Regions from separate parts of the Mucilaginibacter paludis DSM 18603 genome, predicted to be linked through region 3. Evidence: riboswitches for the same ligand, from Rfam matches in the RefSeq annotation. Region 3 holds a riboswitch; each other region holds the start of a gene.

Region 1 (2,270 bases), 3.2 Mb from region 3:
GTAGTTTAGCTATATCGGGCTCAGAGGCAATTAAATTCATGAACTTGGTCATGGCCGCTTCCGAATCGATCATGCCCTCGTCCATATTCACGTCAATCACCTGGGCACCGCCCTCTACCTGCTGGCGGGCCACTACCAACGCCCCTTCGTAGTCTTCGGCCAAAATCAGTTTAGAAAACTTGGGCGAACCGGTAATATTGGTACGCTCGCCCACGTTGGCAAAATTACTTTCGGGGGTAAGTGTGATGGCTTCTAAGCCGCTCAGGCGCATAAAGGTTTCAACCTTCGGTATTTGCCTTCGCGGGAAGCTTTCTGTTTTTTTAGCAATGCAACTGATATGATCGGGCGTGGTGCCACAACAACCGCCAACAATATTAACCAGGCCAGCCGCCATAAAATCTTCAACCAAATGCGCGGTTTCGTGTGGAGCCTCGTCGTAAGCGCCAAACTCGTTGGGTAAACCCGCGTTGGGGTAGGCGGAAATATAAACACTTGCCTTGGCGGAAAGCTCCTCGATATGCGGACGCATCTCTTTGGCACCCAAAGCGCAGTTTAACCCTACAGACAACAGGTTGGCATGGCGGATGGAGTTCCAGAATGCTTCTACGGTTTGCCCGGATAAAGTTCTGCCCGAGGCATCGGTAATAGTGCCCGAGATCATGATACCGCCAGTTGGCCTGAAGGCAGGATAATCCTTACCGGCTGCCTTACACTCGTTCTCGTACTGTTTGATGGCAAATATGGCCGCTTTGGCATTCAGCGTATCAAAAATAGTTTCGATCAGCAGTACATCCGAGCCGCCATCAACCAGGCCACGAACCTGGGTATAGTAAGCTGCAACCAGGTCGTCAAAAGTAACGGCGCGGTATCCAGGGTCGTTCACATCGGGCGATAAGGATGCCGTGCGGTTGGTGGGGCCAATGGCACCGGCAACAAAGCGAGGCTTATGCGGTGTTTTTTCAGTGTATTCGTCGGCAGCTTCGCGGGCTATGCGCGCACCTTCGTAGCTCAGCTCGTAAGCCAGTTCTTCAAGGTGGTAATCTGCAAGCGAGATCACCTGGGTGCTGAATGTATTGGTTTCAATAATATCTGCTCCGGCCTCCAGGTATTCCGCATGGATGGTTTTAATAATATCAGGGCGCGTGATATTGAGCAGGTCGTTATTACCCTGTAAGTCTGAATGATGATTTTTAAAACGTTCTCCACGAAAATCAGCTTCGGTAAGCTGGTACCGCTGTATCATGGTACCCATTGCCCCGTCAATAATCAGTATGCGTTTTTGTAGTTCTTGTCTGATATCCATTTTTTGTGATTCCACCGATTTTTGATGATTTCACTGATTCTTTTGATGATTTCATCGATTTTGGGAGACTCGCGCACAGATAACAATCAGCGTAATCCAAATCAACAATCGGTGTAATCCAATCAAATCAGTGTAATCCAAAACAAGCTTATATCGAAAAGTCGGGTGTTGATGTTGACTTTCGCTTATCTGTCTGCAACCGCTAAGTTTGGTTGCAGTAGAATGTAGCACCTTGTAAGTACAGGTTGCTAAGACATCGCAGGGTCTAATCCCTCCGTCTTTCTCTATAAGCATTGCAAAGTTGCATAATAAAGTTGTATTGTGCAATAGCGGGTTATGTGGCGTATGCTATAATGACTTTTAGCTGTATATCCACATCAGTACATGCTTTTTCTGTTTGCGGAGCATGGCATCAACTTGTTTCATCACGTTGTTTGATATGGCGGGACAACCCCAGCCTTCGGGCGTACCATCGGGATAGACCTCCTTTTCGGGTACTTTCTCCCAGGAATGGAAGACTACCTGCCTCACCAGGGCGTTGTTGTTACTGGTATCTAAACCAGTTAAAAAGTATTTAACGTGTATGCCCCAGGCGCTGTATGAGCGGTCGTTAATTTGGTATTTGCCCAAGGCGGTGCAATGGCTGCCGTCGCGGTTGCTGAAAGAGGGATGGTCTTTGTTCCAGACGCCCGACCACGGGCTGCGGCCACAACCGTGGCTGATTAAGCCCGAAAGTAAAATGTTTTGTTTGGTAAAATCCCATACCATAAAGCGCTTGGTACCCGATGGCAGGCTCATATCAATCAGGATACAGTAGCGGGTATTATAGCCTTTGCGTTTGCAATAAAGCAGTGCTTGTTTAGCCTTTTGGTTTGTTTTGGCCGGATCGATTTGGCGGCCAGATGCCATCGCATCAATAAAAAAGGATAATGCAAATAAAACACAGATGATTGTTTTATACATTATC
Region 2 (2,270 bases), 1.8 Mb from region 3:
AAGCGAACAGTAAAACCCAAGGCACCTGCTAAAAAGCCTGTTAAAAAACATGGTATAACCGAGTTGAAAATTATAGCCGCCGTGGTGGTGCTCATACTGGCCTCTCCTTTTTACTATCGCTACATTACCAACGGATTTAGTTCGTTGTGGCATTGGATAAACGATATTGGCGAGGATATTAACTACCGGCATTACAAAAGCTTCAATGTACACGTATCAGAAAAATACAGCATTCATGGTATTGACGTATCTTACGCGCAGGGTAAAATAGACTGGCAAAAAGTGAAGCAGATGGAAGAAAACGGATTGCACGTTAGCTTCGCTTTTATTAAAGCTACCGAGGGCGAGAATTTTGTTGACTCGTACTTCCAGCGTAACTGGCGCGAGGCTGCCAAAACCGGTATCATTTGCGGTGCTTACCATTACTTTAGGCCGGGCAAAAGCGGAAAGCTACAGGCAAAACTATTTTTAAAAACCGTTAAACTCGAAAAAAATGATTTGCCCTTGGTAGTGGATGTAGAACAGCTTGACGGAGTTGCCCCCGAACAAATGCGCGTTACCTTAAATGATTTTTTTGCCACCATACGGCATAAAACCTATATTAAACCTATCATTTATTCGGGCCTGAGTTTTTACCAGGATTACCTCAAGGGCTATTATGACGAATATCCACTATGGATAGCCCACTATGATAAACCCGAAACGGATGTTAACCGGGCCGCCAACTGGCAATTTTGGCAGCACACCAGCAAAGCAACCGTTAACGGCATTCATCATGTGGTTGACTTTGACACCTTTAAAGGCGATAGCGTAGCTTTTAGAAAGCTATTGAAGCCATAGCGCTATGGCAAGATGGCTTATCCAGGAGTTAGTTAATTAATGGGAATTATGGTACGAGTTTGAAATTCATTGAGCTCAGGCATGATACGATTCAGTTTTACAGCAAGCAAGCATTGCAGCATACTTGAGAGAAGCATGTACTGTTCGGATTCATTCAGGCTATATGTTCTCCCCCCGCTCCAACTGATACTTAATTACCTTACAGCCTGTTGTATAAAGAGCATCAATTATCTATCTGCTTAATAGCAGCAACATCCCTCTGTGTTTACATCCCGATCCATTTAAGCTCTAAAAGCAAAAAATAAAATACTTTCACAAATATATATAAAATCTATAGACTTTATATATATTTGTATGGTCATTCAAATGGAATGCTTGTTCTTTATATACTTATCCAGAAAGACTGAGGGAATGGCCCGATGAAGTCTTAGCAACCTGTACAGCTCTTGCTGCTAAAAGGTGCTAACTCCTACCCCATCAATACGCGGGGGAAAGATAAGTTGACAGTATATTTTACTGGTCATCAAGCTGCTGCCGCTTTCCGGATAAGTTAATACATGTAGTTTAACTTATAAAACATTATCAACAATGAAAATTTACCTGGATAACGCCGCCACCACCCCGCTTGAACCACAAGTTTTTGAAGCCATGACTCCCTTTTTGTTAAATCATTTCGGTAATCCCTCTTCACAGCATCATCATGGCAGAGAAGTTAAAAGCGCAATTGAAGAAAGCAGAAAAATTATTGCCCAGCAGATTAACGCATTGCCCGAAGAAATCATTTTCACCTCAGGAGGAACTGAAGCAGATAATATTGCCATCCTTTCTGCTGTACAATTTGGCGCTGTTAAACATGTCATCACCACAAGTATGGAACATCATGCCGTTTTAAACACGTTAGAGGCTTTAAGAGTTAAAGGTGATATTCAAATCAGTTTTGTTAAAAACGATGAGAAGGGAAACCTGGATTATGCCGGTTTAGAGTTGCTCCTCAGAACCAAATCGCGCAGCCTGGTTTCTATTATGCATGCCAATAACGAAATAGGCAATATCAATGACATTGAAAGGATAGCCTTGCTTTGTGAAAAATATGATGCCTTGTTTCATACCGATACCGTTCAGACTATGGGCCACTACCGCTTTAATTTGAAACAGTGCAAAATTCATTTCCTAACCGCTTCTGCCCATAAATTCCACGGACCCAAAGGTATTGGTTTTTTATATTTCAGGAAAGGACTCAAATTAACACAACTGATTAAGGGCGGAGGACAGGAAAACAGTTTAAGGGCCGGAACGGAGAATATCGCAGGTATTGTTGGGCTGGCTTCGGCTTTAAAAATTGCTAACCTGCACCTCAAACGCGACCACGATTATATCTTATCCATCAAACGATATTTAAAAAAGCGGTTAGTTGATGTTATTCCGGATAT
Region 3 (2,270 bases):
GCGATATTATGGGCGGCGCTTTAATTACAGCCGACAAAAACGATTGGTGGCAAAAAATACGGCAGGTGCAGGAAATGGGCGGCGCCATCCCCTCCCCTCAGGATTGTTATATGCTGGTACGCAGCATTAAAACCTTGCCCTACCGCATGAAGGGCCATGTACAAAATGCACAGCTACTGGCCGAATTTTTAGAAAAACATCCAAAAGTTGAACGGGTAATGTATCCGGGATTAGCCACGCATCCGCAGCACGCCATAGCCGCACAGCAAATGCAAAGCTTTGGCGGCATGCTTTCCTTTTGTGTTAAAGGCGGCGCGGATAAAGCTGCTAAAGTGGTTAACGCCCTGAAATTATTTACCCAGGCCACCAGCCTCGGCGGCGTTGAAAGCCTGATTGAGCATAGAGCGATGATTGAAGGGCCGGATACCCAAACACCTAAAAACCTGCTCAGGGTATCTGTCGGGTTAGAGAATATCGACGACTTGATAGAAGATATATCACTGGCTATCAACACGATATAAAATACATCAAAATATTGTTTTGCATAATAGATGATTGTATCCTATATTTGAAACATTATTTGGTAGCGATACCAAGATCATGCCCCTCAAAAGGTTTGATTTATAAAGAAGTGGCGAGAGATCAGGCTCATTAACCCACTGGCAACCCTCCGGAACGGAGAAGGTGCCAAATCCTGGCCCGGTGAATGGATCATCGGGGAATATAAATGTACAACCATGAAAATACTGTTGTTGCTTTTAGATTTTTTTAATTACCGGAAAGATTTCCGTCGCGAGTATGTGTTGGTTGCTATCTCAAATAGCCCAATGTGTATGTGTTGCTTGTTAAGCTGCTAAACGACGGGAAGCGCCTTTTTCAATTACTGAAAAATTGGTGTACAATTTCCAGGGGTGCGGGCACCCTTTGAAATCATTCATCTAACATCCAAAAATTAATTCTGAAAACTTAAAATTCAACATCCCATGTCAACTCAAAAATTTGAAACACTACAATTACATGCAGGTCAGGAAGTAGACCCTACAACAGGCTCACGCGCTGTGCCTTTATACCAAACTACATCATACGTTTTTAAAAATGCCGAGCATGGTGCCAACCTGTTCGCGTTGAAAGAGTTTGGCAATATCTACACCCGCATCATGAACCCCACTACCGATGTGTTTGAAAAACGCATTGCGGCACTTGAAGGTGGCGTTGCTGCCTTAGCCACAGCATCGGGCCAGGCGGCGCAGTTTATTGCCCTGAACAATATATTACAGGTGGGCGATAACTTTGTAAGCTCTCCGTTTTTATACGGTGGCACTTATAACCAGTTTAAAGTAGCTTTTAAACGTTTAGGGGTAGAAGCGCGTTTCGCCCACGACGACAGCGCCGAAAGCTTCGAAGCACTGATAGATAGCAATACCAAGGCGCTTTACCTTGAAACTATTGGCAACCCCGGCTTTAACATTCCTGATTTTGAAAAAATTGCCGCGCTGGCCAATAAATATGATCTGCCCTTAATAGTTGATAATACATTTGGCGCAGGTGGTTATTTGTTCCGCCCTTTAGAGCATGGCGCTCATGTGGTGGTTGAGTCGGCCACTAAATGGATTGGCGGCCATGGCACCAGCATTGGCGGCGTTATTGTTGATGGCGGCAACTACAACTGGGGCAACGGCAAGTACCCACAATTTACTGAGCCTTCCGAAGGTTATCACGGCTTGGTTTTCGCTGATGTATTTGGCGTTGGCGGCCCCTTCGGCAATATCCAGTTCATCATCCGTGCCCGGGTTGAGGGTCTGCGCGATTTCGGTTCATCGCAATCGCCATTTAACTCTTTCCTGCTCATCCAGGGTTTGGAAACTTTGTCTTTACGCGTTCAGCGCCATGTTGATAATGCGTTAGAACTTGCTAAATGGTTGGAAAATCATCCGCAGGTAGCCAAAGTAAATTATCCGGGGCTCGAATCATCGGCACACCATCAATTGGCCAAAAAATATCTTAAAAATGGATTTGGCGCCGTATTATCTTTCGAGATTAAGGGCGAAAAAGAAAATGCCGGTCAGTTTATCAACAGCTTACAACTGGTGAGTCACCTGGCTAACGTGGGCGATGCAAAAACCTTGATCATCCAACCATCGGCCACAACACATCAGCAATTATCAGATACGGAGCAGGCCGCCGCCGGTGTTACCCCAACCCAATTAAGGGTAGCCGTAGGCATTGAGCACATTGACGATATTAAGGCTGACTTTGAACAGGCTTTTGCC

Evidence for each region. Region 3 has a riboswitch for S-adenosylmethionine ahead of MUCPA_RS27375 (O-acetylhomoserine aminocarboxypropyltransferase/cysteine synthase family protein). Riboswitches for the same ligand answer to the same signal wherever they lie in the genome.
Region 1: linked by a shared signal. The riboswitch ahead of metH (methionine synthase) and the one ahead of MUCPA_RS27375 (O-acetylhomoserine aminocarboxypropyltransferase/cysteine synthase family protein) in region 3 are both predicted to bind S-adenosylmethionine.
Region 2: linked by a shared signal. The riboswitch ahead of MUCPA_RS35345 (cysteine desulfurase family protein) and the one ahead of MUCPA_RS27375 (O-acetylhomoserine aminocarboxypropyltransferase/cysteine synthase family protein) in region 3 are both predicted to bind S-adenosylmethionine.

What each region holds. Positions count from the first base shown of each region.
Region 1 covers NZ_CM001403.1:3,356,558-3,358,827, forward strand. The annotation lists gene metH (methionine synthase) at 1-1,303, opposite strand, end outside; SAM riboswitch class I at 1,486-1,596, opposite strand; gene MUCPA_RS14060 (murein L,D-transpeptidase catalytic domain-containing protein) at 1,664-2,266, opposite strand.
Region 2 covers NZ_CM001403.1:8,364,411-8,366,680, forward strand. The annotation lists gene MUCPA_RS35340 (glycoside hydrolase family 25 protein) at 1-840, shown strand, start outside; SAM riboswitch class I at 1,228-1,342, shown strand; gene MUCPA_RS35345 (cysteine desulfurase family protein) at 1,429-2,270, shown strand, end outside.
Region 3 covers NZ_CM001403.1:6,523,236-6,525,505, reverse strand. The annotation lists gene MUCPA_RS27380 (trans-sulfuration enzyme family protein) at 1-521, shown strand, start outside; SAM riboswitch class I at 619-730, shown strand; gene MUCPA_RS27375 (O-acetylhomoserine aminocarboxypropyltransferase/cysteine synthase family protein) at 984-2,270, shown strand, end outside.